DNA from 3 places in the Thermosinus thermophiluss DSM 23256 genome. Region 2 is predicted to be linked to each of the others. Evidence: riboswitches for the same ligand, from Rfam matches in the RefSeq annotation. Region 2 holds a riboswitch; each other region holds the start of a gene.
What was found. A riboswitch is a leader RNA that binds a small molecule or an ion and turns the genes downstream of it on or off. The one in region 2 is predicted to bind glycine.

Region 1 (10,828 bases), on a different contig from region 2:
TCGGACAATGAGCACAGCCGTTCTATGATGTTTTCCAGCTCGCGTACATTGCCGGGCCACCGATAGCGCATAAGCGCCTCCATCGCATTGGGAGCAACGGTTTTTAGCGGTTTATCCAGCTGGGCAGCAAACTTATGCAAAAAATGCTCAACCAGCAGGGGAATGTCTTCGCGCCGCTCGCGCAGCGGCGGCAAAAAAATCGGAATTACATTAAGCCGGTAATAAAGATCTTCACGAAATTCGCCGGCAGCTACCTTTTTTTCCAGATCGCAGTTTGTGGCAGCGATAATGCGCACATCAGCCTTAATAGTGCGTTCACCGCCGACGCGCTCAAATTCTTTATGCTGCAAGACGCGAAGCAGCTTAACCTGCATAGCTTTATCCATGTCGCCAATTTCATCCAAAAAAATGGTCCCTTTGTGCGCTAGTTCGAACTTCCCCAGTTTGCGCCTGACAGCACCGGTAAACGCACCTTTTTCATAACCAAACAGCTCGCTTTCCAGCAGGGTGACCGGAATGGCAGCGCAGTTTACCCTGATAAATGGGCCACCAGCACGCTGGCTGGCATAATGAATACCTTCGGCGATCAACTCTTTGCCAGTGCCGCTTTCGCCGCGGATCAGCACCGTAGCATTGGATGAAGCAGCCTTAGCAGCTAGCGCCAGCACATCCCGCACCAGGCCGCTCTTGCCGATAAAGCGCTTAAACAAGGAACCGGCATTTTTTACGCGGCGCAGCTCGTGTTCAAGGTATTCTGCCTTTTCCGTTGCCATACTAAGTTTATGCATGATTTCCTGAATTTCCGACATGTTTTTGACAACCGATACCGTGCCGACGACTTCATTGTCGACAATAATAGGATTTACATTGGCGACGACCATGGCCCCGTTAGGCTTAACGGAAATACTGCCGACTACGGGCTGGCCGGAAGACAGTACACGGCTGCGCGCTCCCTGCGGCGACAGCTGGTTGACGTTTATTCCGACTAGTTCAGCCGCTTTTTGGCCAATAATATGAGTATAGGCCGGATTTACATAAGTTATAGTGCCCTGGTGGTCGGTTACGCAAATTCCATCCTGTACTGTTTCCAAAACAAGCTGCAGTTGCTGCTGCAGTTCTTTGACCTGTTTGAGTTCAAAACTTAGTTTTTCAATTATGGAAATGTCTTCAAAAATTGCCACGGCGCCCCTGCTTTGCCCATTGACGATGATTGGCGTACGGTTGGTAATAACCACTGAATTGCCAATTTCCTGGCGCTGCCCCAGTTCGGCGACCATGGACTGGTTGACGGCCGGCAGGCGAGAATTGGGAATAATCTCGCAAATATGCCGACCAAGCGCCGCTTCTGCCGCAATGCCGGTGATGCGTTCGGCAGCCGGATTGAATATGGTGATAATATTTTTTTCATTAATGGCAATAAGACCATTGGCCATGCTGTTAAAAATTTCGCTGGCAGTAAAGGCGTTGTCTTGCAAAACATCGTCAACTTGCTGCATTATTGCCGCATCGACCAGCATAAAATCGCTTTCCAACAGCTGCGCCAAAATACTGGCCGCCTTGTCGGCATGCTGGCCACAGGCGGCTACGCGAACTTCTTCACCCTGTCTGATTTTAAGCGCAATAACAGCCATAATGTTAGTAGCCGGTGCCTGTTTGCCAGCAGCAGAAATAAGCAATAGTTCCGTTTTGTATAACTTCTCCAGTTCATGCGCCTTTTGCACAACCATCGCGGCAACCCTGGCATGGATGCCTTTAGCGTGCCGAATGACCGCGTTTTTACAGGTCCAGTTCATTCCGCAACAGCTCCTTTTTTCGTTTTCACGGAATTTGCAGACAACTCGCCCAGAAACTTCCTGCACTGCCGGCCAAATTGCCAGCATCAGCGTTGGCCGCTTATCAATACATCTTCCCTCGCTTCACTTATTGCTGGTCGCTATTTTTTGCTTGGTTTAAGGTCTGATGCGCGTTACCCCTGGCAGATGCCTCCATTATGACGGCATGATCACTTTTATGTTTTATTTATCTTGAATTTCTACATGAAAGGCGTTTTTCTTTTTTACTGCGAGATTTCATTTCATGATTGATTCTGCAAAAGATTGCATCATTGGTCGCGCCAATATTATTACCGCGTGACGGTTATGGCGCATAGTTAGGCCGGCGCAATGGCTTGTACCAATGGTCTTAGATCAGTGCCGCTGTCACGCGCCAGGCGCGGCAATTCATCAGCGACGCCCTAAAAAGCATAACAGGGTGTGCATCATTAGCACACCCTGTTTGCTGTGGGGAATATTGCCGCTGACGAAAATTAGCCATTGCCTAAGTTCAAAACGAACAAAATTGGCCCCAGCGTTCAGGCCTCAATTTCCCCTTGTCTAAGGATTGATTTTCGCTTTAAAGACTTGTTTGCCGTCTTTCATTTCAATTATCACGGCGCTTTTAACCGCGTCATGTGTAGCATTTAAAGTGGTTGCCCCCGTTATCGCCGGGAAATCTTTGGTCGCCGCCAAGGCTTGGCGAATTTTGTCCGGCTCGGCGCTATTTGCGCGTTTAATCGCATCAATCAACAAATTGGCCGCGTCATAAGCCAGTACAGCCATCGCATCCGGCATTTGTCCATACTCTTTCTGGTAGGCTTCGACAAATGCTTTTGATGCCGGACTGGTATCCTCAACCGAGTAATGATTGGTAAAGTAGGTATTATTAAGCGCCGCGGCACCGGCAATTTCAACCAATTTCGGCGAATCCCAACCATCCCCGCCGACAATCGGCACCGTAATGCCGAGTTCGCGCGCCTGCTTGACAATTTTGCCGACTTCTTCATAATAGCCCGGCACATAAAGAATTTCAGGATTGAGCGCTTTAACCTTTGTCAAGATTGTCTTAAAATCTTGGTCTTTTTGCAAATACGCTTCTTCCGCCACAACGCTGCCGCCGCCTTTAGTAAAGGCATCTTTGAAAAAGGCGGACAGCCCCTTGCTGTAGTCGCTGCTATTATCAACCAATATTGCCGCCTTTTTGAGTTTTAAATTATTTAGTACGAAGTTTGCACCAACTGTCCCTTGAAATGGGTCGATAAAGCAAACGCGGAAAGTATAGTCCTTCACTTTACCGGTCTTTTCATCCACGGTTACTTTAGGGTTGGTAGCGCCTACCGCTAAAAACGGCAACTTGTTCGCCTCTGCTACATTTGAAGCGGCGATCGCATTTGAACTGGCAAACACGCCGGTTACGGCCACAACTTTATCCTGGGTTGCAAGTTTGGTCATAGCATTTGCCGCTTCCGCCGGTTCACTTTTATTATCTGCGATAACGGCCTGAATTTGTTTGCCTAGTACTCCGCCTTTGGCATTTGCCTCCTTAATGGCCAGCTTGGCGCCATTTGCCGCCGAAGTGCCAAAAGTCGCATTGCCGCCGGTCATTTCATTAAGCAGACCAATCTTAATGTCCTTAGCAGCCGGATTGCCACCGCAACCTGCCAGAGTAACTGTCAGCCAAACCACCGCCAGCAATACCGCTACTCGGGTAAACCCTGCTTTTTTCATCAGACACTTCTCCTTTCCTTTACGCATGTGAATTTAAATTTTTTAATGTGCCTTGAAACCTATGAAGCTGTACCCAAGCCAGCAGCCCAAGTAAAGCACCCGGCGCCATTTTACCGATAAAACAAAAGAGCCAAATCATTAGATTTGACTCTCAAGCATGACCAAAGATAGCAATACTGCGAAATAAAATTGCATGCAGTAAAACTAACCACTCTGTCCTTTTGCCTGAGAGTTTCATCGGTCTATTTGCATCCCGACTTGCACCTTCGGCGCCCTATTGAAAGGGACTCTCCAGAGGTCCATCCATTTACGGTCAAGTAAGCAAACATTACCCCTAATACTCTTCCGTAAACTTCATATGGACAAATGTATTAAATTTTTGGCACATCATGTTAAAATTATAATAACGGCAGCGCTGATTGTCAAGCCTTTATTGTAAATTGTTTTCTGCCAACACTTGCAACATCCGCACTTGGCGCCTGATAATTGCATTAATCACCCTCGCCGTCTTTTAAGCGCTAGTACTTTGAGCTAAGTTACGCGCCAGACAGCTTCGCATAAGGCTTTAAAAAAATGCGCAGTAGCAGGAGTTTAGCGGGTAGATTACGAATAATTCAACAACTCGCAATTATCATACAGCCACCGCGTCAGGCTTTTACTGAAATTAATAAGGGGGGGCATATTCGATGAACCAAAATCTGTTCAGCGACCTCGAGGGCCTGCGGATTGCCATGGAAATTGAAGATCGCGGCCGGGAATTTTATCGCCAGGCTTATGAGTGGGCGGTAAAGCCAGAGCACAAAGAATTATTTATGTTTCTGATGACCGAAGAAAAGCATCATTACGCGACATTTGCCAAGTTGTTTGAAACGATTCAAGCCCGCAAAGAAGCGCAAAGCGGCGACTATTTGTTTGACGCCGACACTTCCCGTTACCTTACCGTTTTGGCGGAAGGACATGTTTTCCCGCCGACGGAAAAAATGCACGAAAAAATCGCGCAGCTGACGACGATCGAAGCGATTTTAGCCACTGCCCTCCAGGCGGAAAAAGACTCCGTGCTGTTTTATGACGAGCTGGCAGCAAATGCCAAGTTTGACGAAGCGAAAAATGTTTTTACAACACTGAAGGCAGAAGAAAAGAAGCACATCCTGAAGCTGCGCGAAATGATTGATGCCTGGGCCTAACAAGGTGAATATGATGAAAAAATGGGTATGCAATGTGTGCGGCTATATCCACGAAGGCGAGCAGCCTCCTGACAGCTGTCCGGTTTGCGGTGTAGGACCGGAACAATTTCGTTTGCTGGCAGATACCCCGGAGAAACCCGCCCCGGCTAAGACCGCCAAACGCTGGAAGTGCATCGTATGTGATTATATCCATGTCGGCGACGCCCCGCCGGACGTATGCCCGCTGTGCGGCGTAGGCAAAGAAAAATTTGTATTGCTGAGCGACGAAATAGCAGGCCTGACCCGGGAAAGTCTGGCCAATTCTAATGACGCCACTATCCGCAGCGCGTTAGAGACCATCAGTTACGGACTGTATATTGTTTCTTCCGTTAAGGATAATAAAATAAACGGACAGTGCGCCAACACGGTAGCGCAGCTGACCATAGATCCATGCCGCATCGCCGTTTGCTTAAACAAGCGCAACCTCACCCACGAATATGTTATGGCCTCAGGCGTACTGGCCATATCGGTTTTACGGGAAGACCAAATCGATATGATCCGGCATTTTGGCTATCAATCGGGAAGAACTACCGACAAATTCGCCAGCATTCCCTATTTGCTCGGCCGCTTGGGCTGCCCGATCCTGCAAGACTGTGCGGCCTATATTGAGGCCAAAGTTTTGCCCGACAAAACGGTGGATGTCGGCACCCATACCCTGTTCGTCGCCGACGTGGTCGCCGGCCAGGTCGCGAGCAAACTAGCGCCGCTCACATATCGGTTTTATCAGGAGCAGAAAAATAAAGCAAAGTAATAAACAAGCCAAGGCTGTGATTTAGTCCATAGCCTTGGCTTGTTTTCACCATCCCAATATTCTCCTTTCACCTTTTACTGCCATCCGGCAGATAGCGCTGAACCGTCTCGATCATATATGCCAGCTCGTTGGTCCCCGGCCATACCAGATACCACTGCCGGCGTCTTAGGCAAAAGCGGCATTTGGGGCGAGTCCTCGGCAGCGTGCGGCACCGTGCGGACGCTCTTTTAGCTTATTGGCAAGCGGGTGCCACATCACATAGCCGGAAAATATACCGAAAGGGTAGCGGCAAAAGCGGCCATCCCCCTAAGGAGACAACCGATAAAAAGAGGCCCGGGATACCCAAAATAAGGTATACCTGGGCCTGTTTTATCTTGCTGGATCACACCGCGTATTCAAAAACCAACTTATCCTCAAGTTTCCCCTGTGAATATTAGGCTTGCAGGCAGGTTTTTCGCTTAGCAACCGGGAATTTTTTACAGAAAAATTTCAAAGGAGAATAACCTTGACCATCCTCTTTTGGGATATTGACGGCACTTTAATGAAGACTGGCCGCGCCGGGCTGTATGCCTTTGCTCAGGCTACTTGCGACTTGTTCGGCGTCGCCGCCGACCTAAACAGCCTCGAGACGGCCGGAATGACCGACTGCTATATCGCCGGCCAAATTATCGCCCGCGTCACCGGCCGACCGGCGACCGCCGACGAAGTCCGGGCCCTTATTGCCCGCTACGAACAGCTTCTGCCCGAATATTTGGCGATTCGCCAAGGCCGGCTGATGCCGGCGGTGGCCGATATCCTCGCCAACCTTGCCGGTGATTGTTCGCATGTGTCGCTGCTCTTAACCGGCAACACCCGCGCCGGCGCCAAAGCCAAGTTGACCCACTACGGCATTGCCGAGTACTTTGACTTTGAGGCCAGTGGGTTCGGCGATAATTGCCCCGACCGCTGCGAGCTGGCAGCAGAAGCATTGGCAGCGGCACAACGCCGCTACAGCGCCCACGCTGACCGGATTTTCGTCATCGGCGATACGCCCAATGACATCCGCTGCGGCAAAGCGATCGGCGCCCGCACCATTGCCGTAGCCACCGGCACTTACTCACTGGGCGAGCTTACTCTGCACGACCCGTGGTGGGCGGTCGAACAGCTTCCGCCCCCGGCCGAGTTTATGGCGAAGCTCAGCCAGGCACCGGGTCGCGGACACACCGTGTATGACAGTCAGCGATAAAACCGAACTGCTGACGATCGACAAAACAGCCATAGTAAGCAGGGATGTCTTCTGCCATACCTAAGCCAGCAGATCCAACAATATTTTCGACCAACTACATTGATGAGCTCTGTCTAGCAGAAACTCTAATATTGCCCCAATTATAACGACTCCATAATAAAATCCCCATTGAAATCAAAAACAAGCCCGCATATAAAAACGTTAGCTTAATGCCTATCCAGGTACTAATGATACCTCCCAGGAGCGGCCCAAGCATCGACCCAAGCTGGCTTGCGCTCATCATCAGGCCGAAGGCGCGCCCGCGAAAGGCGGCGTCGCTGTTAAACACGGCCATGGTATTGGCCGTGGGCTGGATGCCGGCAATAAACAAGCCGAACAGAAACTGTAAAAGGGCAAAACCCCAAATAGTTTCGGTAAAAAACAAGCTGCCGTTAAAAATACCGGCACCCGTAAACACAACAACTAGGATCTTACCCAAACCTACCTTCTGCCCGACCCTACCCCAAAGCGGCGCGGCAATGGCCCCGGCAATCCCGGCCAGGCTGAAAATAACGCCTGACGTTAAGACCGCACCTTCCATCCGACCCTGGAGCGCCGCCACGTGCAGGGTAATCAACGGTTGCAGCAGCATAACCACCATCTGGGTAATCAGCATGAGGAAAAGGGCGATACATAACCCCCGATTGTTCAGGGAGATTTTTATATCATTGACCATACTGCCGCTCTGGACTTCTCCCGACCGCGCCGGCTCCTTCACCAGCAGCCCCACCGCCATCGTCCCGAACAGCATTGCCGCCGCCGCGACCACAAACGACATGCGGATCCCGAAATAGTGGGCCAACAGGCCGCCAAACAGCGGCCCAATGATGGATCCCGTTAAAGTCGCGGCCTGCATCAGCCCCAAACTAAAGCCCATTTTTTCTTCCGGCACCGATGCCGACACAATGGCCAGTGCCGCCGGGACAAACCCGGTGGCAAACCCCTGCAGTAACCTTACCCCGAAAAGCTGCAGCGGCGAGGTGACGAACGCTCCCAACAAATACACCGTCGCCAGACTGAAACCAGCGCGAAGCAGCATGAGCTTTTTACCCGCCTTGTCGGCTTGCCGGCCCCAAAATGGGGACATGATGGTGCTGACGAAAAAAGTCGCCGCAAAAATCAGGCCCGACCATAAGCTGATGGTGGCCGCCGGGGTACCTAGGTCATAAAGATAGAGGGGCAAAAACGGCAATAGCATGGTATAGCACGAGCCGGATATAATACAACCCACCCAGAGTGTCCACAGATTCTTGCGCCAGTTCACCCAATTCCCCCTTGTGCGCGGCCGTCTGCCGCTAGACGACTTAACATGCTTTAAATGAACAAACTGCGCCGCGCGGTCAGGCCGGTGCCAACGCCCACAGATAGCGGGCGGCCTCCAGCTCGCCATAGGTTTTTTCGATCGCGGCGGCTATCACAACGTCAGGTCCTGTCCGCTCCTCACTTGCGCAACGGCCGCTTCCCTTACAACAATACCGCCGCCAGCCGCAGCTTGCAATACGGCCGATAAAAATTCTGCTCCGTTGGCACGGAGCAGAAATCGCATCGGCTATTTTATTTTTCTAATTCCGGATCGTAGAAGTCGCCGAAAAGTTCCTCATCGGACGGTCTGTCCTCCGGAATGGGGCGCGATACCCAGGTGGTATTCATGTAGTGCTTGAGATGCACGTTCTCGGAGGTAATATTGCCGCCCCAAGTACCGCAGCCCAGGCTGGATGTCATGGGCATGCCATTGGTAAAGGAACCGGCGTTGGCTCGCGACTGCGGCTGGCGCACCATGATCCGGCTGACCGGTGCGGCCAGGGCCAGACGGTGAATATGATCGTCGTTGAAGGAGTAAATGCCGCACGAATGACCCTTCCCGCCTACTTCGTAAATCGCCCGCATCATGTTGAGGGCGTTTTCAAACTCGCCTTCATATTTATATACCGCCAGCACGGTGGTCAGTTTCTCGCCCGAGAAGGGATATTCTTTGCCGATCCCGTCACCCATCACGATGATGAACTTGCGGTCGGCGGGAATGCTAAAACCGGCGGCCTCCGCCATTTTCGGCGCGGACAGCGCCACTGTCTTGGGATTGCGGCGGCCCTGCTCGTCCCACATGACCGCGCGCAGCTTGGCTTTTTCTTCTTCGTTGGCCAAATAGCCGCCTTCTTTTTGCAGTTGCTCCAGCATTTTGTCGAAAATGCTTTCATGAATGATAAGGTTGCCGTCGGCCGAGCAGCCCGAACCAAAGTCGGACGTCTTGCTCAGCATGGTGTTGTGGGCGGCTTCTACGACATCGGCCGTTTCGTCGATAATCATGGTCGCATTGCCGGCGCCGACGCCATAGGCCGGCGTGCCGGAGCTATACGCCGCCTTGACCATGTCTTTGCCGCCGGTGGCGAGCACCAGATCGGCACGGGCCATCAAGGCTTTGGACATAGGAATGTTTACCCTGGTCAGGCACTGCAGGATGTCGGCCGGCGCCCCTTCCCGCTCCAGGGCTTCGCGCATCAGGCGCACCGTCTCGAACGTCGTGTTTTTCGAACGGGGATGGGGCGAGAAAATCACCACGTCCCGCGCCTTGATGGCATAAATCGCCGTTCCGGCCGGCGTCAGGTCGGGGTTGGTGGTCGGAACGATTGAAGCGATGATGCCCACCGGCTTGGCGTACTTGACGATGCCTTTTTCGGGGATTTCTTCGATAATGCCCACGCTTTTTTGCCGCAACGCGTCGCGCAGCACGCCACGGATTTTAAAACGCTTGTTCATCCGGCTGACCGGATCGCCCAGGCCGCTTTCTTCAATGCCCATGGCTACCAGGCGCTCAAAGGTCTTCTTGTTAGCAACCGCCCAGGCTACGGCCTGGCAGAGACGGTCAACACGAGCCTGGTCATATGTTTCAATTATGGCCAGCGCTTTGCGGGCCCGTTCAAAGGCCGTATTTAGTTCCTCCAGTTGTTCGGGCGTGAGTTCTTTTTCAATGTCATTGGCCATTGTTATTACCTCCTGATACTTTTATTTACTTTGTTTAATAATTAGGCAGCATAAATTTAGGCACAGCAAATTGCTTGGGGACGTGGATGAGCCGCTAGATATGCCTTGGCCGTTTCCAGACACCGCCGGGCATGGCCTTCATAGCCAAGTTCCTTGACGCGCGCCAGATTAGGCAGTTCGATCGAAAACGGCACTGCCGGTATCCGGCTAACGATGGCGGCGATATCAATGCCCCCTTCGCCGCAATACAGGCGCGCCTCGCGCAAAATGCGCGTCATTTCTTCCCGATCGGTTGGAATCTGGGCCGGCGCATCGCACAAATGGACAAAGTGAAACCAGGTGCGCGGCACCGCATCCAGTTCTTCCGGCTTATCCTGGGCGCGATGGAAGTGATGGGCATCAATCATCAGTCCGGCGTTTTCCCGGTTAACACTACGGAGAACGTCGAGCGCCCCCGCCAGCGTCCTGACGCTGGCAATGGGCACAAACTCCAGTTCTACGGTCAGCCCTAAAGGTTTGGCCAAATCACAAAGTTCGGCGAATTTTTCGGTGTAAAGCGCGCGGTCACTCGTCCAGATACTGCTTAGTACGTGGCGGCCGCCCAGTTCGGCCGCCACTTCCATGGCCGGCAAATATTTTTTCACATCAACGCCGTCGTGAATGCGTGCGAGTTCGATATCCAGCAGTTTAATGCCTGTGTCCGCCAATGCTTTGCGAGTTTGCCGCAATAATTCCTTGTTTTCGGCGAGCGCATAGTTTGGTTCGCCGGGAAGCCCCATATAAATTGGCCGCAAGCTTACAAAATCATAGCCGGTGCGGGCGGCAATTTCGATCTGCTCCGGCGGCGGGCAGCCTTGCACCGTTAAATATGCCAATGAAAATTGGTGGGCCATTGCTGCTACTCCTTAATTCGTGCTGACATGATGCACTTTTTTGCCAGGTGAGTAAATGTCCATGATGTTCCAGTGACCGGCGGTCGGCACCGGGTTGTTGAGCATGGTTACGTCGATAACGACCGGTTGGTTGGCTTCGATCGCCCGCTTCAGCGCCGGTTTGAATTCGGCGGCTG
Region 2 (10,828 bases):
GCCGGCTGTAGGGTGCAGGCATCCATGCCGGCAATTTCGGCAAGGTAATTTTGCAGTTCATACATGACGGCCAGGGCGCCCTGCACGGCCTTGCTATCCTGCAGCGGGTGAATATTGCTGAAGCCCGGCAGTTTAGCCACTTCTTCGTTCACTTTCGGATTATATTTCATAGTGCAGGAACCGAGCGGATAAAAACCGTTGTCAACGCCATAGTTGCGCCGCGATAAGGCGGTATAATGACGAACGACGTCTACCTCGCTGATTTCCGGCAGCCGCGGCGGCGCTTCCCGCAGCGCCGCAGCCGGCACGAGCGCGGCCAGTTCCTGCTCCGGCACATCGGCCTCCGGCAGGTCGGCGCCGATCCGGCCCGGCTTACTCAGTTCAAACACCAGGGCCTTGCGGTTCGTCAGGCTCATTTTATCCCCTCCAATACCGCCACAAGGGCATCGATTTCCGCTTTCGTCCGTTTTTCCGTCACGCACAGCAGCATGCGGTTGGCTGGTCCTTCTTCCACAGTGGCCAGATCAAGGCCGCCGATGATGCCCTTTTCCTGCAATCGGGCATTGATTTCCGCGGCCGGAAGCGGCGTTTCCACCACAAACTCATGGAAAAAGGGCGCGGTATAGGCCAGCCGGTAGCCAGGAAGGGAAGCGATGCGCCCGGCGGCGTAGTGCGCTTTCTGCAGGCAGAGACGGGCCACTTTCGCCAGGCCTTGCTTGCCCAAAGCAGACAGGTAAATGGCGGCGGTAATGGCACACAGTCCCTCATTGGAGCAAATATTGGAATAAGCCTTTTCGCGGCGGATATGCTGTTCCCGCGCCTGGAGGGTCAGCACAAAACCGCGCTTGCCCTCAAGATCAGTGGTTTGGCCAACGATACGCCCCGGCATGCGGCGCATGTATTTCTCCCGCACCGCCATAAAACCAAGGTAAGGCCCGCCAAAATTCAGCCCCAGGCCCAACGGCTGCCCCTCGCCCACCGCCGCGTCCGCCCCATAGGCGCCAGGGGGCTTGAGGACCGCCAAGGAAATGGGATTGACGCAGGCAACCAGTAAACCGCCGTTGCCGTGCACCAGCTCCGCAAGACCCTCCATATCCTCTACAACCCCGTAGAAGTTCGGGTTTTGCATAAGCAGGGCCGCCACTTCCGTGTTAACGGCCGCCTTGAGCGCCGCGCGGTCCGTTTGACCGTCCACCGTTGGCACGGTGACAATTTCAAAGCCGAGGTCGCGGGCGTAAGTAGCCAGCACGCGGCGATAAAACGGATGGATGCCGGCGCTCACTACGACTTTACTGCGGCCAGTAACTCCACAAGCCATGTTCATCGCTTCGGCCAGGGCGGTGGCCCCATCGTACAGCGAAGCGTTGGCCACATCCAGGCCGGTCAGTTCGCAGATATAGCTTTGGTACTCCCACAGGGCCTGCAGGCCGCCCTGACTGATTTCCGGCTGGTACTGCGTATAGGCGGTATAAAATTCCGCGCGGCCGGCCAGGTGCGACACAACGGCGGGAATAAAATGGTCATAAGCGCCAGCCCCCAAAAAACAAGGCATTTGACCGACATGGACATTTTCGGCCGCGCGCTGCTGCATCAGCCGCAGCACTTCCAGTTCACTCAGAGCCGGCGGCAAATCAAGCGGACGGCCCAGCCGCACCGCCGGCGGGATATCCTGGAAAAGCTCATCGACGCTGCTTACGCCAATCGCCGCCAGCATGGCCTGCCGGTCGGCGTCGGTATTGGGCAAATAATGGCGCCCGGCCATCTATTTTCCCCCCTCGGTCAGCGCACGGTAGGCGTCGGCGCTGAGCAGCCCCTCCAATTCGGAGGCGTCTTCCAGTTCAATAACGGCCAGCCAGCCTTCCCCGTAGGGATCCTGGTTGACCACTTCGGGGCGGTCGTTTAACGCCTCGTTCACTTCCACCACCGTACCGCTAACCGGTGCATAAATATCCGAAACGGCTTTGACCGATTCGACTACGGACAAATTGCCGTGCGCCTTAACCTGTTTGCCGACGGCGGGCACCTCGATAAAAACGATGTCCCCCAGCTCATGCTGGGCATAGTCGGTGATGCCTACGACCGCGCGCGTCCCCTCGACGCGAACCCACTCGTGATCTTTGGTGTACTTAAGTTCCTGCGGGATATTCATAATTTATTTCCTCCTTTTATAAAATGGTTTGGCCACAACCTTGGCTTCTACCAGTTTGCCGCGGATTTCCACCGCCACTTCCGTCCCCGGCGCCGAAAACTCCGTTTCCAAAATAGCTAAGGCCAGGTTTTTATCGAGGGTGGGCGCATAAGTGCCGCTTGTCACCGTGCCGATGACCCGGTCGGCGGCATGACAGGCATAGCCGGCACGGGCAATACCCCGCCCTACCATCTCGATCCCGACAATTTTGCGCCGGACACCGGCGTTTTTCTGGGCCAGCAGCGCCTCATAGCCGATAAAGCTCTGTTTGTCAAACTTGACAAAGACGCCGAGACCGGCTTCGAGCGGTGTGATGCTTTCGGAAAGTTCGTGACCGTAAAGCGGCAAACCGGCTTCAAACCGCAGCGTATCACGGGCGCCTAATCCGGCCGGCACCAGTCCCAGCGGCTTGCCGACCTCCATCAGGCGGTTCCATAGTCTGCCAGCTTCCTCCGGCGCGCAGTAAATTTCAAAACCGTCCTCTCCCGTATACCCTGTCCGGGAAATCAGACAGTCGATCCCGTCAACGCGGACGTGCCGGCGCAGCCAATAATATTTAATGGTGCTCAAATCTTCATCGGTCAACGGCTGCAGGATGGCTTCGGCCCGCGGGCCCTGCAGCGCCAATTCGGCGGTAACATCGGAAATGTTTTTGACGGTAACGTCATAGTTCGCCGCGTGCTGCACCATCCAGGCGTAATCTTTGTCAATATTGGCGGCGTTAATCACCAACAGATATTCTTGTTCGCCAAGGCGATAGACCAAAAGATCGTCAACCACCCCGCCGTGGTCATAGCACATGGGAGTGTACATCACCTGGTTGACGGCCAGGCGGGAAGCGTCATTGGTCACCAGCCTGTTCACATAGGCGGTAGCGTCCGGCCCGCTGACCGACACTTCTCCCATGTGGGATACGTCGAAGAGTCCTGCCGCCTGCCGCACGGCCCGGTGCTCCTCGATAATGCCGGTATACTGCACCGGCATGAGCCAGCCGCCAAATTCGATGATTTTGGCGCCGCTGGCCACGTGGATGTCGTAGAGTGGCGTCTTTTTGTCGCTCATAAAATCCTCCCTTCAGACTATATTATTATTTGTTCCAAAAAGCACAAAAGAAAAAAAGGACACTAAGTAAGCGCGGCGCTTACTCTGTCCTTTTACCTGAGAGATTGCCTAAATCCGGCTCCCCTTCGGTGACCGCAGCATGCGGTTCTCTCCAGAGGTGTGTCAAACCAGGGTCCTTTTGCCTGAGAGTTTCTCGCCTGTTTGCTCCTTCGGCGCCGCCTAAGGCGGTCTCTCCCCCGGTCATCATCCAACTTTATGCTTTTGCATATAGTTTCTCTGCACGTGAGCCCTTTTCCTGCCTGAATATTGCGTTTATTATCCATATTTTTATCCTGAACAAATGTTTGTCAAACATATGTTTTTCTCTTATAATAAATACAGTAACACTTGGGTGTGCAGGTGGAGCCATGGAAATAGAGCAAAAGCTAAAACTACTGGGCGAAGGCGCCAAGTATGACGTGTGTGCCGCAACGGCCGCCCGTCCTGGCAAACATCAGCGGCCGGCCATCGGCCGGACCAGCCCGGCCGGCGTCTGTCATTCGTTCACTCCCGACGGCCGCTGTATATCTTTATTCAAAGTTCTGCTGACGAATTACTGCGAACGCGATTGCGCCTACTGTCCCAATCGCGCCGCCCGCGACGTGCCCCGCACCCGCTTTGCCGCCGACGAGCTGGCAAAGCTGTTCATGGAGTTCTACCGCCGCAATTATGTAGAGGGTCTGTTTCTGAGCTCAGGGGTTTGGCATTCCACTGCCCGCACCATGGAAGAGATTATCAAGGTTGCCGAAATCCTGCGCTATCGCTATCGCTTTGGCGGCTATATCCATTTAAAAATTATCCCTGGGGCCACGCCGGCCGAGATTGAAAAAGCCGCCGCCCTGGCTAACCGTATTTCCCTCAATATGGAGGCACCGACTGCGTCGCACCTTGCCCGGCTGAGCCGCACCAAACAGTTTGCCGGCGAGCTGCTGTCAGGCATGGCCAGCATCCGCGACGTCCTCCGGCACCGTCAGGATACCACCCATTCTACCCAGTACATCGTCGGCGCTGCCGGTGAAAGCGACCGGGACATTCTCTTGTCTGTCACCCGGCTTTACCAGGAATACGAGTTAAAACGCGCTTATTTTAGCGCGTTTCAACCTGTCGCCGCCACGCCGCTGGCCACAGTAAAGGCCACGCCGCTAATTAGGGAAAACCGTCTTTATCAGTCAGATTTTTTGTTGCGCCTGTACGGTTTTTCCATTGACGATATTGTTTTTGACGCGACTGGCAACCTGGATCTATCCCTCGACCCGAAACTTGCTTATGCGCTGCACAACCCCCAGCATTTTCCCCTGGAAATTAACAAAGCTTCTTACCGCGAACTGCTTAAAGTTCCTGGTATCGGTCCGCGGTCAGCGGCCAAGATTGTCCAAGTACGGCGCACCTACCGGTTTAGCGACCCGGCCCAGCTGAAAAATATCGGGGTAGTCACCAAACGGGCCTTAGCGTTTCTCACTGTCAACGGCAAATTTTACGGCAACCGCCGGCTGCTCCAATCGCCAAAACGTGAACATTATCAACAACTCAGCCTCTGGGGTGATGATCGTGATCTCCTGCTCGCCGACCCCCGGGTCGATACTTAAAGCGGCGATATTGGCCCAAATCCATAATGACCTGCCTTGCTTTAAGGGAGACCACGAATCGCTTGGTCTGTTTATGTATACCGACCAGCTGGATGCCGATCATACCTCCCTCCCTTGCCTAGTAAAGCAGTTACGGCAAAACTGCGGCTTAGACGCCAACTGGCTACTCGATTCACCGGGCCGCACCCTTGCCCGGCTGATTGCCGCCAATCTGCGTTACGCGTCCCCTGACCGCGCCGCCGTTATTTTCGCCGCCGCCGAACAAGCCCTCCGCTACGGCCATGCTTACTGTCTGTGCGGGGTAAGTGATGTCAGCAGGCTATTTATTAACCGGGCCCGGGCTATCGCCCGGGAAGTACATAAGATGCTGGGGTTTATTCGGTTTCAGCCCGCCCCGGACGGGGCTCTCGTGGCTCGCCCCAAGCTATTCCATGACACGGCCGACCTAATCCTACGCAAATTCGCCGACCGTTACCCCAAGCAGCGATTGGTTTTGCTCTTGGACGGCCGCGCTCTCGCTCTGGAAAACGGGCGCTTGTTTACCGTGCCGGTCGCCGATTATCTGGCGCATGTTGCCGGCGACGAGTTCACCCAGGCCTGGGAAACCTACTACCAGTCCCAATATATTGCCACCCGTAAAAATATAGCCCTGGCAAAACGGGTTATCCCCAAAAAATACTGGGACTGGCTGGCGGAAGGCCAAATCTTGGCGCGGGAGGCTTCCACCTAATTTTGCCACTGGCAAAATTTCTCACAGCTTATATAATATTTTATGTAACTTTTTCCTGTGAGGTGCCGTATGCGTCGACATTTACCACAGCAATATTTTAGCCGTCTCTGGCGAGCCGTCATTGAATTTGACCTGATTGGCGACGGCGACCGCATCCTTATCGGTTTGTCCGGCGGCAAAGACAGTGTATTTCTTACTTACGCCCTGGCGCTCATGCGCGACCATTCGCCCCGCAAATTTGAACTTGCCGCTATCACCCTTGACCCCATGTTTTCCACCGATTTTGCCACCACCGGCCTGGCGGCGTTCTGCGCCGACCTGGGCGTTCCTTTTCATACCTTCAAAATCGACATTGCCGGCGCCATCGCCCGCAATGCGGGCAAAGACCCCTGCTATAGCTGCGCCTTTTTCCGGCGCGGCGCCATCAACCGGTTTGCCAAGGAAAACGGCTTTAACAAAATTGCTTATGCCCACCACCACGATGACGCCGTCGAAACTTTTCTTATGAGCATTCTCTATTCAGGGCAGATCAAAACTTTCTTGCCTAAGACCTACCTAGACCGCACCGGACTCACCGTCATCCGGCCTCTCATTTATTTCCGGGAAAAAGAACTGCGCCGCACCATTCAATACCACGGTTTTACGCCTATCCCGAGTCCCTGCCCGTATAACGGCAAGACCAAGCGCCAGGAAATCAAAGAACTAATTCGCGGTTTAGAGCGGAAAAATAAACTAATCTACACCCATTTGGCCGCGGCGATGCGGGAAGGCTCGCTCATTGAACTATGGCCAGCGCCTCCTCCCCGCCAAGACATGCAACAAAAACACCATGCTTTTTGGCATCCATGCGAAAACCTCCCGCCTGACTAAACCGGCGGGAGGTTTTTGTTTTATTATCGGCCAAAATGCTGCGGGGCAAAAGCGAGAAACTTTTCCACGGCCAGGGTACAGAACTTTTCGGCGTTGTAAATCATGGTAAAATCCCGGCGGACAGGCCCTTCCTTCAGGATAATTGGCCGCATTTCGCCCCGCTCCACTTCGTCGCTCACGGCCAGAACGGAAACAGCGGCAATTCCGAAGCCGGCTTTTACCGCTTCCTTTATTGCCTGAGTACTGCCCAGTTCCATGACCACGTTGAGACGGTCGAGCGCATAACCTGCCTTCTCGACGAACAGCTCAAAAAAGCGACGCGTACCTGAAGTCCGCTCCCGCATCACCCAGCGCTGGCTGAGCAGCGCGCCAAGCTCACAGGGCTCGCCGGATGCCAGGGGGTGGCCGGGCGGCGCTATAACCGCCAATTCATCGCCACCGCATGGCACGGCGCAAATGTTACCGGACAATTGATACGGTCCTTCAATGAAGCCAACGTCAAGAACACCATCTATGACCATGGAGGTAATCTGCTCGGAATTGTAAATTTCCATGGTCATATCCACATTCGGATACAGCTGGCGGAACATGACCAACACTTTTGGCATAATGTACTCGCCAATCGTCAGACTGGCGCCAATCCACAGCCGGCCGCTCACATCATCGGTTAAAGTCTGGATGGCCTTCTGCGCCCGCTGGTATAACGTATCAAGTTCCACCGCGTAAGGATAGAGCGTTTCACCGGCCGCGGTGATGGCAATTCGGCGGTGCAAGCGATCAAAGAGCTTAACACCGAAATGATTTTCCAAATTTTGAATGTGCTGACTGACGGCCGACTGCGTCATGTGCAGGTCCTGCGCCGCCAGCGAAATGCTGTTTTTTTCCACAACCGTTTTAAATACCAGCAATTGTAAGTCTAACATGGCATCCTCCGGTTCCTTGCCTGTTTGATTTTGCCCGCAGAGCAGTAAATTTTTAATGAATTAAATCCCAAAGCTGCTTGCCAATTAACAGCCCCGTCACAGAGATGAACAGGGGGCGAACATACGCTACCCCCTGCCGGATAGCAAGACGTGAACCGGCGAGCGCGCCGACAATCATGCCAACCCCCATAATCAGTCCGTATTGATAGTTCACCGCTTTAAGCAGCATAAAAGTAACGATCGCCGCAATGTTGCTGGCGAAATTCAGCACCTTGGCGTTGCCGGCTGCCTCCACAAAATCAAACCCAAGCAGGAGAAACGCGAAAATTAGGAAAGAACCGGTGCCAGGCCCGAAAAAACCGTCGTAAAAGCCAAGTAATAGGGCTGCCAAAGCGCTTAACAGACCGGTCTTTTTCGTGAGACCGCGGTAAGTGGACTCTTTTCCCCAATCTTTTTTGACCAGGACGTAAATGGCTACGACAATGAGCATAACAACGACCAAGGGGCGCAAAAATTGGGGCGGCATATGGCGGACGACGTATACGCCGGCTACCGCGCCGCAGAACGAGAGGGGAAAAAGGTATTTCACCGCCCCGATATTGACTTTACCCGATTTAAGGAAAGAAATTGTACTGGTTAAGGTGCACATCACACTTGCCAACTTATTGGTACCAAGGGCAATATTGGGCGGCAAACCGGTCAGAAGGAGCGCCGGCAGGGAAATAAGGCCACCACCGCCAACAACCGAATCGATAAACGACGCCGTAAAACCGGCGCCCAGCAAAAATAGCACCATCTCCAGGCTGATATTTTCCATGTCTTGTTCTTCCTTTCCTGCCATAACTCTTATGCAATATTAGGGCAACACTCCGAACCGCGGTTCGCCCGCCTAACGGACGGACGTTGGCGCGTCAGGCGGAGCAGGCAAAAAACGCACCTTGGGATTATGCTCCTCAACAAAGCGGAGGGACCATTCATTCGCAAACAACGCTACCGGGCGCTCGCGCCCATCCTGAACCAGCATGCTCCTATCCATGCCGCGCAGCGCTTTTAGGTCTACGTCCTCCGCCTCCAGCCACCGTGCCAGTTCATACGGCAGCGGCTGGAGTATTAGCTCGACGCCATACTCGTGTTTCAGCCGGTACTGCAGTACTTCAAACTGCAGTTGCCCCACGGCGCCGATGATGAAGGATTCAAACCCGGCGTCAAGCTGCCGGAATACCTGGACCGCCCCCTCCTGCGCCAATTGGGTGACGCCTTTGACAAACTGCTTGCGTTTCATCGTATCCTTGGCTTGCACCCGGGCAAACCGCTCGGGCGGAAAGACGGGAAAGTCCTCGAACACAAGCGTATGGCCCTCGGCGACAAGCGTATCGCCAATGCTGAAGACTCCCGGGTCGAACAGGCCGACAATATCCCCCGGATAGGCTTCTTCGATTATGGAACGGTCCTGGGCCAAAAATTGCTGGGGCTGGGTGAGTTTCAGCGTTTTGCCCGACCGGGCATGATACACCGACATCCCCCGGATGAATTTGCCGGAACAGATCCGGATAAACGCCAACCGGTCCCGGTGGGCCGGATTCATGTTCGCCTGAATTTTAAACACAAAGGCGGAAAATAGCTCGCTGTCCGGCTCAACCGGGCCCAGCGAGGAAAGGCGCGGCGCCGGCGGCGGAGCAAGCCGCAAAAATTCTTCCAAAAACGGCCGTACGCCGAAATTAGTCATGGCACTGCCAAAAAACATGGGCGTCAGTTCACCCCTAAGCACCCGTTTAATGTCGAACGCTTCGCCCGCCATATCGAGCAAGGCTATGTCATCGCAAAGCGCTTGGTGTATCTCTTTGCCGATAATCTCGGTAAACGCCGGGTCGTCCACACTGCCGACCACCGAAGGCATTACCCACTGCCCATGGGACCCGTCGTTTTGAAATAGTTCAATTTGGGCCAGTTGCCGGTTATAAACGCCCTGATAGTCGCCATCAATGCCGATGGGCCAGTTCATGGGATAGGCCTGGATCCCCAGCACTTTTTCTATCTCTTCCATCAGCTCAAACGCACTTTTGCCATGCCTGTCCAATTTATTAACAAAGGTGAAAATCGGAATGCCGCGTTGTTTACATACTTTAAACAGTTTTTTGGTCTGGGCCTCTACCCCTTTCGCGGCGTCAATAAGCATAACGGCGCTGTCTACGGCCATAAGGGTGCGGTAAGTGTCTTCGCTAAAATCCTCATGGCCAGGGGTATCCAAAATATTGATGCGATAGCCATTATAATCGAACTGCAATACGCTTGACGTTACCGAAATGCCGCGCTGCTTCTCGATTTCCATCCAGTCCGACACGGCGTGCCGCTGAGCTTTGCGCGCCTTAACCGAACCGGCCAGGTGGATAGCTCCGCCATAGAGCAACAGTTTTTCCGTAAGCGTCGTTTTCCCCGCGTCCGGGTGCGAAATAATCGCAAAGGTACGGCGGCGCTGAATTTCTTTAGCCAAATCTATCGTCATGGGCTACCTCCCGTAAACTAAAATCAACTTGTCTATTTTAGCATATTTTCGCCGCCAAACCAAACATGGGCAATATGGCAAAGCTTCCGTCCCATCATGGAGCATTTCCCATTTTCCCATCGTTTTTTTTAACAAAATCCGCCCTATGTCAGTAACTGCCGGAAATAACAAAAAAGCCGCAACCTAAGCGGTGCAGCTTAATCGTTTTCGCCAAATAGGCGTTTTTCGATGGCTACGGCGGTAGGAGTGCGGGCCAGTCCGCCTTCCGACGTTTCCCGCAGCGTTTTCGGCATGACTAAACCGATTTGGTACATCGCGTCGATTACTTCATCAGCCGGAATAACGCTTTCGATGCCCGCCAGGGCCATGTCGGCAGCAACAAGGGCGTGAACGGCGCCGAAGGCGTTACGCTTAACGCACGGTACTTCCACCAGACCGGCCACCGGGTCGCATACCAGGCCCAACATATTTTTCAGTGCCAGTGCCAAGGCATGGCCGACTTGCCGCGGCGTACCGCCGGCCATTTCGACGATAGCGCCGGCCGCCATGGCGGCCGCAGCCCCACATTCGGCCTGACAGCCCCCTTTCGCCCCGGAGATGGAGGCGTTTTCGGCAATTACCAGCCCAATGCCTGCCGTGGTGAACAGAGCCTGAACCAGCGTTTCATCATCACAGCCTAATTCTTCGCCGATAGCCAGCAGTGCCCCGGGGACAATGCCGCAGGACCCGGCCGTAGGGCAGGCCACAATTCGTCCCATGCCGGCGTTAACTTCGCTTACCGCCAGCGCGTAAGCGGCCGCCTTATAAACGGCGCTGCCGCATAACGGTAAACCGGCCTGTAGCCGGTCATTCATCCGCGCGGCATCGCCCCCGACCAGCCCGCTAAAGGACTTTTCCCGGCCGGCTAGGCCGCTCTGAACGGCCTCA
Region 3 (10,828 bases), on a different contig from region 2:
CCGCTTGCCGTTTGTATCAACAAAAGCGACTTGCATACAGAAAACACCAATGCCATCGCTGCCTGGTGCGCCGATGCCGCTATCCCCGTCGTTGGCCGCATCCCCTACAGCGATGCGTTCCGGACAGCGGTAAACCAAGGCAAAACCGTCATGGACACTGACGATACCAGCGTAAAAGAACCGCTAACGTCCATGTGGCGCAATCTGGCAGCAATGCTGGGTATAGCCGACAGGAGCAACACGTCGTTTTTTTGGTCGCGCTGGCTAAGCAAATTTAAACAATGGTGAAAGTGAGGGGTATATGATGAAAATCGCCGTTACTGCCCATGGCCAAGACCAAAATGCAACCGTTGACAGCCGCTTTGGGCGAGCGAACTATTTTGTCGTTTATGATCAAATAGCAGGCAGCTGGTCATACCACGACAATACCCAAAACCTGGAGACTGCCCACGGCGCCGGCATTCAGGCGGCGCAAAACCTCATAAAAACCGGCGCACAAGTCCTGATTACCGGCAATGTTGGGCCAAAAGCCTTTAAAGTGCTGTCAACCGGCGGCGTCAAAATTTATTCGGTCGGCAATGCCTCATCTACTGTCAGCGAGGCAATTAAGCTGTTTAACGCCGGTGAGCTTCCTGAAATCGCCGCGCCCAATGCGCTGGAAATCAAAAAATAAAGTAGAGTGAAAGGGGAAAATATTATGTCGTTAGAAAAAACAGAAAAAATTGCTGTCCCGACCGCCGGGGGTAAACTTTGCGCCCATTTTGGCCATTGCGAACAATTTACCTTTTTCACGATCAGTGACGGAAAAGTAATTGCCCAAGAAACGTTGACCCCGCCGCCGCATGCTCCCGGCATCATCCCAAATTGGCTGGCCGGCCAGGGATGCAGCCTGCTGCTGGCCGGCGGCATTGGTGAAACCGCTCAACAAATTCTCACGCAAAGAGGCGTTAAAGTATTATGCGGCGCACCGTCGGCACCGCCCGAAGAAGTTGTCAGTCTTTATCTCGAAGGTAAGCTGACTAATAAACATAATGTCTGCGATCACGGCCACCATGGTCATGGCTGCGGCCATTAGAATTAAAATAAATTAGCCACCAATAGTTTTCCCGCCAGAGGCTATTAGCTTGCCGCGCGCACATAAAATACCCCGACGAGACTTTGCCGTCCCACCGGGGTATTGTTTTTTTACAGGATCTTGCTTAAAAACTGCTTGGTCCGGTCGTTTTACGGATTGGTAAAGAAGGCGCCGGCGGCGGCTTTCAATCCGCAATGCGCTTTTCGCCGGTAATGGCCTGGATGGGCCGGATATCCTGGGTCACTTCCAGCGTGCCCAGGTATTCGCCCTTTTCGTCGCGCACGGCATAGTAGCGGATCAGCACATACTTGCCGGCAAAGTGTAGCCAAAAGTCCTCGTGGTCCTTGCGGCCGCTTTTGAAGTCGTCCACCAGCTTCTCGACAATGTGGACGCTGGCCGGCGGGTGGCAGTTTTCGACCCGCCGACCGATAACCGTGCGGGTGCGGGCAAAAATGCGCTCTTGGGTCGCGGAAAAAAACTTGACGACATCGTTTTTGTCGACAAAGGTTATGTCTACCGGGAGGTGGGTAAAAATCCGCTCAATTTCCTGCGGCGTCAGCATGCCGGTCGAAAAACGAATATGGTCCCGGCTGCCGCTATCGGCGATCGTCTCCCGGTCCTGCACACTCTCCCGCACCGGCTTCCAGCCTTGGGCCGGTTCGATAAGACAATAGCCGATTTCATCGCTATCCACCAGGATTTGCTGCCATTCGTCCTCGGCCAGCGTCTCCAGCGCCATGGGAAAGAGGATTTTTTCTTCCTTGAAAATCATCTCTTTGAGATGGTGAACCGCCTCTTCCACTTTGGCAATCAGTTCATCCTTGCGGTCGGGCCGGAAGTTTACGGCCACCGCTTTGGCGGCCTTCAAGCGCTGCCGGTTTTCGTCGTCCACGCCCCACATCACTTTGGGCGGACCGGTAATTTCATATTTCTCTAGATAGGGAAAGAGCAGGTTTTCCTTGCGGCTGTAGTGTTTGTCCACATCCCCCAGGAGGTTTAGCTTCTCCGCCAGTTTAAGAGCTAACGGCCCGGCGGCCTCGGCCGGAGTGCGGCGTAGTTCGTCCACTAGCGGAGCGATTTCAGTGTCCATCACCTTTTCCAGGGCCCGGTTCTCTTCCTTAAAGGTATGAACCGGGTGGCCCGGCGCCGTTTCCGGTTCGGCCGACCGCTTTAGTGCGTCGCGAAAGACAGCGGCATGAACATCGCATAGCCGCTGCACTTCTTCGATTGGCAGCCCTTCATTGATAAGCGACTGCTCAATGAGGGACAACTCGCCCGGTGCCAGGTTCCGCACCAGTTTATCGAAACGGGCCTTGACCTCTTCCACCGGCCGGCCGGCATGGAGATCCATAATAATCTCGCGGATGGCTTGTTTGCGGTATTCGCGGTTGTTGATCAGCTCACTCATGACGACTCCTCCCTGGTTTAGCCCTGCGGTATCAACTACAGTGTATCCATAATTTCGACCATTCATGGGCAGCAGCGGTTCGGTAAATTTATCCACGGCGAACTAAGTCGCGGCATTCTCAGCGACCGGAAAAGCAATCCGGGTAAAAAACGCCACAGCATAAAAAAGACTCCTTGCCATCGCAAAGAGTCTTCATTCTGCCGTTAGTTGGCCGCTTCCGACGAAGGCATTGCCTCGGTCTCTTCTTCCTCCTCGGCCCGCAGGTGCGCCAGATACCGCTCGGTCTCGCTGACGACAACACCGGACAAGCCCAGCAGGGCGACCAGGTTTGGCAGCGCCATTAGCCCATTGACAATGTCGGCAATAAGCCAGATGGCCTCGAGTTTAATAAACGCGCCGGCCGCCACCAGGGCAATGAATGTCCAGCGGTATGGCTTAATACCCTTAACGCCGAACAGATACTCGCAGCAACGTTCGCCATAATAGTTCCAGCCGAGAATAGTCGTAAAGGCAAACAGCACCAGGCCCACGGTGAGAACATAAGGACCGGCCACCGGGAAGGCGGCGGCAAATGCCTGCTGCGTCAACGCGGCGCCCTTGAGGCCGCCGTTCCAGGCGCCGGTGACAATCAGGACCAGCCCGGTCATAGTACAAATAATAATGGTATCGATGAAAGTACCGGTCATGGAAATAAGCCCTTGTTCCGCCGGCCACTTGGTCTTGGCCGCCGCGGCGGCAATCGGGGCGCTGCCCAGGCCCGACTCGTTGGAGAACACGCCGCGGGCCACGCCGCTCCTAATGGCCATCATGACCGTGGCGCCGAGAAAGCCGCCGGTTGCCGCCGTGCCGGTAAAGGCGTTGGTAATTACCAGCTGCATGGCTTCCGGCAGCCGGTCGGCAAACACGGCCAGCACGCCTATACACGTCGCTACATAGAACACGGCCATAAACGGTACGATTTTGGTGGAAACATTGGCGATGCTTTGCAGACCGCCTAAGGTAATAAGGGCCACCAGCAAGGTAATAATCCCGGCCGTAATGGGCACAGGCACGCCGAAAGCCAGTTGTACGCTGTCAACGATGGCATTGACCTGGGGAAAAGTGCCGATGCCAAAGAAGGCGACCAAAACGCCGCTGGCCGCGAACAGCACGGCAAGGGGACGGTAGCGCATGCCAAGCCCCTTCTCGATGTAGTGCATCGGACCGCCGGCGATTTCCCCGTTGGCATCGACGGACCGGAACTTCACGGCCAGCAGCCCCTCGGCATATTTGGTGGCCATGCCAAAAAAGGCGGCCACCCACATCCAAAAGAGCGCTCCCGGTCCGCCGCCATAAATGGCCGTCGCCACGCCGATAATGTTCCCGGTGCCGACCGTAGCCGCCAAAGCGGTACACAAGGCGCCGAAGCTGTTGACATCACCGTCGCCGTCGTTTTTGGCGGAAAAAATGAGCCTGAGCGCCAAAGGCAGCCGCACAACCTGCAAAAGCCGCAACCGAATGGTCAGCAGTATGCCGGTGCCGACAAGCAAGATAAGCAGCGGCGGCCCCCACACAAAACTATCAATTTCATCCAGTAATTTTAGCCAATCCATTGTCACCATCTCCTTTTATCGTAGAAAAATAAAAAGAGCCAAATCCTGCGATTTGACTCTGGTGACAAGACGCGATGAAAATGCAAATGCCAAACGACCGGTCAGTTTGGCCTGCCGTGCGTCTCTGTCCTTTTGCCTGAGAGATTTAGCGGACAGCCGCAGCTGTTCGCATTGCCCCTTCGGCGCCCTTTTGCAGGGTCTCTCCAGAGTCCCGTCCGCTAACGGTTCCCGCTTTTAAAAAAGCGCCTGAGAGTTTTACTCCTTCGGCGGGCCTTACGGCCGCTCTTCCGTTTAGCATCATCCGGCAGTATTTAGTTATTCAGATAACAAGTATTATTCTAGTGGACAATTGTCCAAAAATCAATAGCAACCCCTGTTTTCCCAAAATTCAGTTTTACATCTCTACCCATGGCGTGTAAGCCCCAGACAGCTATTCCGGCAGGCTGGCAAGGTGCTGCTTTACCCGCGCCCGCAGTTCATCCTCATCAATCCCGAAATCGGCTTCGTCTTCCGCGTCATCAAGGGCAAACATCTCGTTTTCCATGCTAACTTGGTCAAAAATCTCATACTCTTCGTCGGTAAGCTTATCCTCCACTTCATCGTAGGCCTCGTCGAATGCTTCGACATAATCGGCGGCATCCATTTCGCGTGCCAGGAAGGACAGGCAAAGCGCTTTTAATCGTTGTGCTTCAGTGGTCATTGGCAACATCTCCTTCAGGGTTTTTGTCTGGGACCAAGCTTTTTCCCTTTAATTATTTCCCAAAGACGCCTTATAATGCTTAACTGTACAAGCAAGGCTACTCTTATCGACATTTCAACAAAGAAGCCGCCTTTTCCTATCGTCCTTTGGCGCAATGAGCCCAAACATCTTTTACTGGACGTAAATATTGGCTAAACGACAGGTACCGGGATTTTGCGGCTACGGCAATATTTCACGCCGCATTAATTGTTTTTACAGAAAAAGGAACCAGGCAAATCGGCGTAGAAATCAAAAATAACTTCATTAAATATTGTTCGGTTATAAGGGGAGGAATATTTACGTTTTTTAAACCCTTCCATCTCGAAGAAGCGACAATAAGCGACGTACATCAAGCGTACTTGTCGGGTAACTTAACCGCAGTAGAACTGATCCAATGGTATTTGCGGCGGATTGACGCTTACGACAAGCAGGGTCCGAAGTTAAACTCCGTCATTTACATTAACCCCAAAGCGTTAGAAGAAGCAGCCGCACTGGACGCAAAACTGGCAACTGCCGGCAAACTTGCCGGCCCCCTGCACGGCATCCCGGTCCTGCTCAAAGATAATGTCAACACTAAAGACATGCCGACCTCGGCCGGGTCGTTAAGCCTTGAGGGCTACGTGCCGCCTGAGGATGCGTCCATTACCAAAAAGCTGCGTAACGCCGGCGCAATTATTCTCGCGAAAGTAAACCTCCATGAATTTGCCATATGGGGCGAAACCATCAGCTCTATTCTCGGCCAAACGTTGAACCCTTATGACTTGAACCGCACCCCCGGCGGTTCGAGCGGCGGAACGGGGGCGGCGCTTGCCGCTAACTTCGGCCTGCTCGGCCTCGGTACTGACACGGTAAACTCCATCCGTTCCCCCGCGTCCGCCAACAACATCGTCGGCATCCGCCCCACCCTCGGGCTAATAAGCCGCGCCGGCGTAGTCCCCTATTCTTTTACCCAGGACGTCGTTGGCCCGATGGCGCGCACCGTTGCCGACGCAACGAAAATGCTCAATGTATTGGTCGGTTATGACCCGGCGGACGAAGCTACCGCCTGGAGCATTGGCAATGCCGAAAAAGACTATACTGTCCATTTGCACGCAAGCGGCCTGCAAGGCAAGCGCATTGGCATCCTGCGCAGCTTTTTCGGCAAAGACCCGGTTCATGCGGAAGTAAACAAAGTTGCCAACCGGGCGGTTGAAGAGCTAAAATCATTTGGTGCGACCGTCGTAGACCTTGACACTCCTGACCTTGATGCGGGGAAAATCGCCGCCGAAATCAGTGTGCATCTCTATGACCTCAAACCTCACCTCAACGCTTACCTTTCCGCTCCGAACGCCAATACGCCCGTAAAATCGCTTGAAGAGATCATTAAATCCGGCAAGTATCACCCCGGCATCGACGCCAACCTTAAACAGGCCCAAGCGCTGGAACATGACGACCAATACCGCATTCGCCTGCTTAAACGCGCTGCCCTACAGCAGCGGGTAATGAAAATCATGGCCGATAATAATTTGGATGCCATAATGTTCCCCCACCAAAAGCGGCTGGTCGTTCCCACCGGCGGCCATGTGCAGGTCGACCGCAACGGCAGCCTCGGCGCGGTCACCGGCTTTCCTTCCATCGTCGTCCCCGGCGGCTTCTCCCCGCCGACTGAAACCGCCAAAATCGGCGTCCCGATCGGCATCGAATTTCTCGGCCGTCCTTGGAGCGAAGGAATACTTATCGAAATCGCCTACGGCTACGAACAAGGCGCCAGACACCGCAAACCGCCGCTAACCACCCCGCCGCTGCCTGGGGAACCGTAGGTTGTACCGCCTATTTGGCGGTTTTTTCTTACTCTGCTTGTAACCAAGTTCTTGCCTGGTCAAACTGCTACTATATAATATCTCCATGATGTCCTCAAGGGCACTACGAAAATGTTGGCGCCGCTCTTGGCATACTAACCGGTAAAACTTATAATTTAATGTAAAAATCCGCGGAGGTATTCTGCATGTTCGGATTAAATAAGGAAATCGCCCTTGTTGTTTTCAGCGGGGGACAGGACAGCACTACCTGTCTGTTTTGGGCCATGAAACATTTCAAGGGGGTTGAAGCGGTCACGTTTGATTACGGGCAGCGGCACCGGGCAGAAATTGAATGCGCGCAAAAAATCGCCGCCGAACAAGGTATTTCACATACCATTCTCGACCTGTCTTTATTAAACCAGCTTGCGCCCAGCGCGTTGACGCGCAAGGATATTGAGGTCCGGGTCGGGGAAAACGGCAGTCTGCCGACAACTTTCGTGCCGGGACGCAATCTCTTGTTTTTATCGTTTGCCGCCGTGCTCGCCCGCCAAAAAAACATCCGGCATATCGTTACCGGGGTCTGTGAAACCGATTTCAGCGGCTATCCTGACTGCCGGGACGCATTTATCAAATCGCTTAATGTTACTATCCAGCTGGCAATGGACTACCAGTTTGTCATCCATACACCCTTAATGTGGCTTAATAAAGCGGAAACCTGGCAGCTGGCCGACGAACTCGGGGTACTGGATTATATCCGCACCAACACGCTTACATGTTATCACGGCGTTATCGGCGACGGCTGCGGCCAATGTCCGGCGTGCCGGTTGCGCGCCGCCGGGCTGGCAGCATACTTAGAGCAGAAAGGAAGGACGAAATAATGCGCCAGCCTACCGTGCGTACCACCAAAATCTTTACGTTTGACGCCGCCCATTTCCTGCCCGGCCATCAGGGCAAATGCGCCAATATGCACGGCCACACCTACCGGTTGGAGGTAACGGTGGAAAGAAAAGCCGGCGGCGTCGCCTCAGGCGGGCCGGAAGACGGCATGGTCATCGATTTTGGCCGGCTGAACGCAATAATTAAAGAACAGATTATCGAAAAGCTTGATCATAAAATATTGAACGAATGTTTCCCGTTCCGCCCTACGTCGGAAAATATGGCCCTGTACATCTTTGATTATCTGAACACCGCCCTTGCAAGCGACGACGTTAAGGTCGTCCGGGTTGTTTTGTGGGAGACCCCTACCTCATATGCGGAGGTTTCGGTATGAGCGCGGTAGTTTACCCGGTCATTGAAATATTTGAAAGCATTCAGGGGGAAGGCACGCATATGGGAATGCCGGCAGCCTTCATCCGGCTGGCCGGCTGCAACCTGCGGTGCAAATGGTGCGATACCGCGAACGCTTTTGATCTCAAAAACGCAACATACCTCGCGCCCTCCCACATTGTCGCCAAAATAAAGCAAAAGCTGGTGGTAATTACCGGCGGCGAGCCGACGCTCCATGACCTTAAACCGCTTGTCGCCGCACTACATGAACGCGGCAAATATGTTGCCGTGGAAACAAACGGCACCAACCCCATTCCCGAGGAATGGGGCATTGACTGGATTACCGCTTCGCCCAAGCCGGGCAGCGGCTATCTGCTGGCCTGTCAGGCGGACGAGCTCAAGTATGTCGTCGATGACGAGTTTACCCTCGACTGCGTTGCCTATGACGCCGTCCCGCCCGGCCGCATCTTCTTGCAGGTGGAAAGCGGGCGGAAAGAATCGGCGCAAAAAGCGTTCGCCCTGGTCATGAAAAATCCCGAGCGCGGGCTGCGGCTCGGGATCCAACTGCATAAAATATTGGGAGTGGAATGAGCAGAGCCCAGCTTAGCGCAAGGCGGCCAAGTGCTGCGCCACCCTTTCTCGTAGCTCTTCTTCGTCCAGCGTGAAATCGGCGTCGTACTCTCCGTCATTAGCACCGGCCATCTCGTTTTCTTCACTAATCTGGTCAAAGATCTCGTATTCCTCGTCGCTGAGCGCGTCCTCAACCTCCGCGTAGGTTTCGGCGAACGCTTCGAGATAGTCGAAAATGTCGATTTCTCGGTTCAGGAAATCCAGGCATAACGCCTTAAGTTTTTCGGCTGCGGCAGTCATTAAGAGCATCTCCTTCTGGAAAAGTGGAAATCGGTAAGCGGAAAGTAACAACGTCAGTTTAAGATTGGCTACTAGTAACAAACATTTGATACTCGTTTTCTTTAAAGCCGAAGACAACAGTTTGGCCATCGGTCACTATGGGCCGCACCATGATGGTAGGGTTGGCCTGTAATAGGTTGACAATCTCAGCTTCGCCCATAACGGCAAGATCTGGTTTGAGCTTTTTGTACCCTTGGCTTTTCGTGTTTACCAGCCGCGCCAGTTCCACGCCGCCGCGCTCGGCCAATTGCCTGAGTTCTTTCTCGGTCGGCGGTTCTTTGGCAATATTGCGGAAGACAAACTCCACACCCTGCTGTGAAAGCCACGCTTTCGCCCTCCGGCAGGTTTGTCAGTTGGGCACGCAATAAAAAGTAAGCATTTTGCTCAACTCCTTTGGGTTTTATGCCAATCCCGTGCTTTTATTTTGCCATAAACCGGCATAAAATTAAACTTAAAGGTGGTGTCGGTAATGAACTGGTTTGACTTTATCTTCCGCATATTTGTTTTCTGTATTTCATTACCGTTTGGCGCTGTTTTCGCCCTTATCCCAGCGGCTTTTGGCGGCGAAATTCTCAGCCAAATCGGAATACCTCTAGACTGGGGCAGATGGATAATTGGCATCATTGCGACCTTATGGTTTTGTTTGTATATGCAAGCACAAATCTTTCCGTCCGAAGCGGAAATCGAAGAATTAATCAAAAACCCGGAAAAACTCGAGACAGACCATCAAGCACGACAAACAAATGCCAGCCCCCTGATCTGGTTTTTGCTCGGCTACTGGTTTAGCAAAAAGTAAAATATCACTATCAGCCATAGCGAAACTGCATACTACCTAAATATATTCAAAGCAATAAGAGTGACAAACGCTGCCGCGATTATGAGTGCAGTCGACATAAAAAAATACTTGGCAATGCCGACGATTATATCAAACATGGCACCCCACCTCATACTTATTGGGCGCAGCTGCCATCAGCCGGGCAGGCTAGCTAAGCCCGCTCCGGTATCGGCTCGTCACAGGCAGCCGGTTCTTTCATAAATAAGGCCAATACAAAAGCCGCCACCGGCAACACCGTCAAAACGTCAAATACAATTGGCAAACCGTAACTGTCGGCCACCCGGCCCAAAGCCAGCACCCCCATCGCACCCAGCCCTACGCTGAACCCGATGGTTAGCCCCGAGGCCATGCCCACGTTGCCGGGGAGCATGTTCTGAGCCAACACCAGGCTGCTGGCAAACGCCGCCGACAACAGCGCACTGGCAACAACCAAGACGACAAACACAATCCAGCCTTCTACCGACTTAAACATAAACAGTAATACCGACACCGGCAGAATCGACCAGACCATGACTCGTTTGCTGCCCAAACGGTCACTCAAGATGCCGCCAAACAACGTCCCCACCGCCCCACCGGCAAGATATACGGTAAGCAGCGAACTGGCATAGAGCGGATCGCCATGCAAAAACGAAACATAGTAGAGAGGCAAGAAAGTGCTTATCCCAGCGGTGACTGTCGCCCGCAGAAAAACAATCCCCAAAATGATCAGTACCGGCGAGCTAACGGCCGCCTTGAGGCCACCGGCAACCGCTACCCGGTCCGGCGACTGGCGCGGTAGCAGTTTGGTTAGCCTATATAGCAATACGGCCAAAACGATAAACGGTAACAGATACAGGAGCAAGCGGTCGGCACGGTCATCGGCCAATAAAAAGGCCATAAATAGCGACCCGACGGCAAATCCGGCGTTGCCGCCAACGGCAAACAGACTTACTCCCTTTCCTTTGGCTGCGCCACTCAGGCGATTGGCACTTTTGGCCCCCTCGGGGTGAAACGCTGCCACCCCAAAGCCACAAAGCGCAGTAAAAGTGAGTACCAACCAATAAGCCGGCGCCAGCAGCGAAGCCACCATGGCCGCCCCAGAAAGGAAACAGCCGGCCGGCATCAGCCAGGGCCGGGATTTGCGGTCGGTAAAATATCCGAATAGCGGCTGACTGACCGACGAAGTTAAATTTTGCACCAGCGCAATGGCACTTACCTGCGCATAGCTCAAACCAAATTTGGCTTTA

Region 1: another riboswitch for glycine. It lies ahead of BLQ99_RS08110 (ABC transporter substrate-binding protein); the one in region 2 lies ahead of gcvT (glycine cleavage system aminomethyltransferase GcvT).
Region 3: another riboswitch for glycine. It lies ahead of BLQ99_RS13375 (alanine/glycine:cation symporter family protein); the one in region 2 lies ahead of gcvT (glycine cleavage system aminomethyltransferase GcvT).

Annotation. Positions count from the first base shown of each region.
Region 1 is NZ_FNBU01000011.1:53,786-64,613, forward strand. Features, by position in the region: gene BLQ99_RS08105 (sigma 54-interacting transcriptional regulator) at 1-1,793, opposite strand, end outside; gene BLQ99_RS08110 (ABC transporter substrate-binding protein) at 2,373-3,542, opposite strand; glycine riboswitch at 3,746-3,847, opposite strand; gene BLQ99_RS08115 (ferritin-like domain-containing protein) at 4,229-4,726, shown strand; gene BLQ99_RS08120 (flavin reductase) at 4,740-5,516, shown strand; gene BLQ99_RS08125 (haloacid dehalogenase-like hydrolase) at 6,022-6,741, shown strand; gene BLQ99_RS08130 (MFS transporter) at 6,836-8,044, opposite strand; gene BLQ99_RS08135 (aldehyde dehydrogenase family protein) at 8,335-9,759, opposite strand; gene BLQ99_RS08140 (sugar phosphate isomerase/epimerase family protein) at 9,816-10,652, opposite strand; gene BLQ99_RS08145 (thiamine pyrophosphate-binding protein) at 10,665-10,828, opposite strand, start outside.
Region 2 is NZ_FNBU01000008.1:17,975-28,802, reverse strand. Features, by position in the region: gene gcvPB (aminomethyl-transferring glycine dehydrogenase subunit GcvPB) at 1-416, opposite strand, end outside; gene gcvPA (aminomethyl-transferring glycine dehydrogenase subunit GcvPA) at 413-1,762, opposite strand; gene gcvH (glycine cleavage system protein GcvH) at 1,763-2,149, opposite strand; gene gcvT (glycine cleavage system aminomethyltransferase GcvT) at 2,153-3,250, opposite strand; glycine riboswitch at 3,411-3,497, opposite strand; gene BLQ99_RS06295 (putative DNA modification/repair radical SAM protein) at 3,658-4,875, shown strand; gene BLQ99_RS06290 (DUF4130 domain-containing protein) at 4,838-5,605, shown strand; gene BLQ99_RS06285 (tRNA 2-thiocytidine biosynthesis TtcA family protein) at 5,675-6,475, shown strand; gene BLQ99_RS06280 (LysR family transcriptional regulator) at 6,499-7,398, opposite strand; gene BLQ99_RS06275 (TSUP family transporter) at 7,451-8,215, opposite strand; gene BLQ99_RS06270 (peptide chain release factor 3) at 8,288-9,901, opposite strand; gene sdaAA (L-serine ammonia-lyase, iron-sulfur-dependent, subunit alpha) at 10,099-10,828, opposite strand, start outside.
Region 3 is NZ_FNBU01000029.1:23,982-34,809, forward strand. Features, by position in the region: gene BLQ99_RS13355 (ATP-binding protein) at 1-288, shown strand, start outside; gene BLQ99_RS13360 (NifB/NifX family molybdenum-iron cluster-binding protein) at 302-673, shown strand; gene BLQ99_RS13365 (NifB/NifX family molybdenum-iron cluster-binding protein) at 698-1,075, shown strand; gene BLQ99_RS13370 (DUF438 domain-containing protein) at 1,260-2,483, opposite strand; gene BLQ99_RS13375 (alanine/glycine:cation symporter family protein) at 2,687-4,075, opposite strand; glycine riboswitch at 4,190-4,292, opposite strand; gene BLQ99_RS13380 (colicin immunity domain-containing protein) at 4,506-4,775, opposite strand; gene BLQ99_RS13385 (amidase family protein) at 5,174-6,613, shown strand; gene queC (7-cyano-7-deazaguanine synthase QueC) at 6,799-7,470, shown strand; gene queD (6-carboxytetrahydropterin synthase QueD) at 7,470-7,862, shown strand; gene BLQ99_RS13400 (7-carboxy-7-deazaguanine synthase QueE) at 7,859-8,449, shown strand; gene BLQ99_RS13405 (hypothetical protein) at 8,462-8,728, opposite strand; partial or broken gene BLQ99_RS13410 (arsenate reductase family protein) at 8,787-9,104, opposite strand; gene BLQ99_RS13415 (hypothetical protein) at 9,237-9,563, shown strand; gene BLQ99_RS13420 (MFS transporter) at 9,754-10,828, opposite strand, start outside.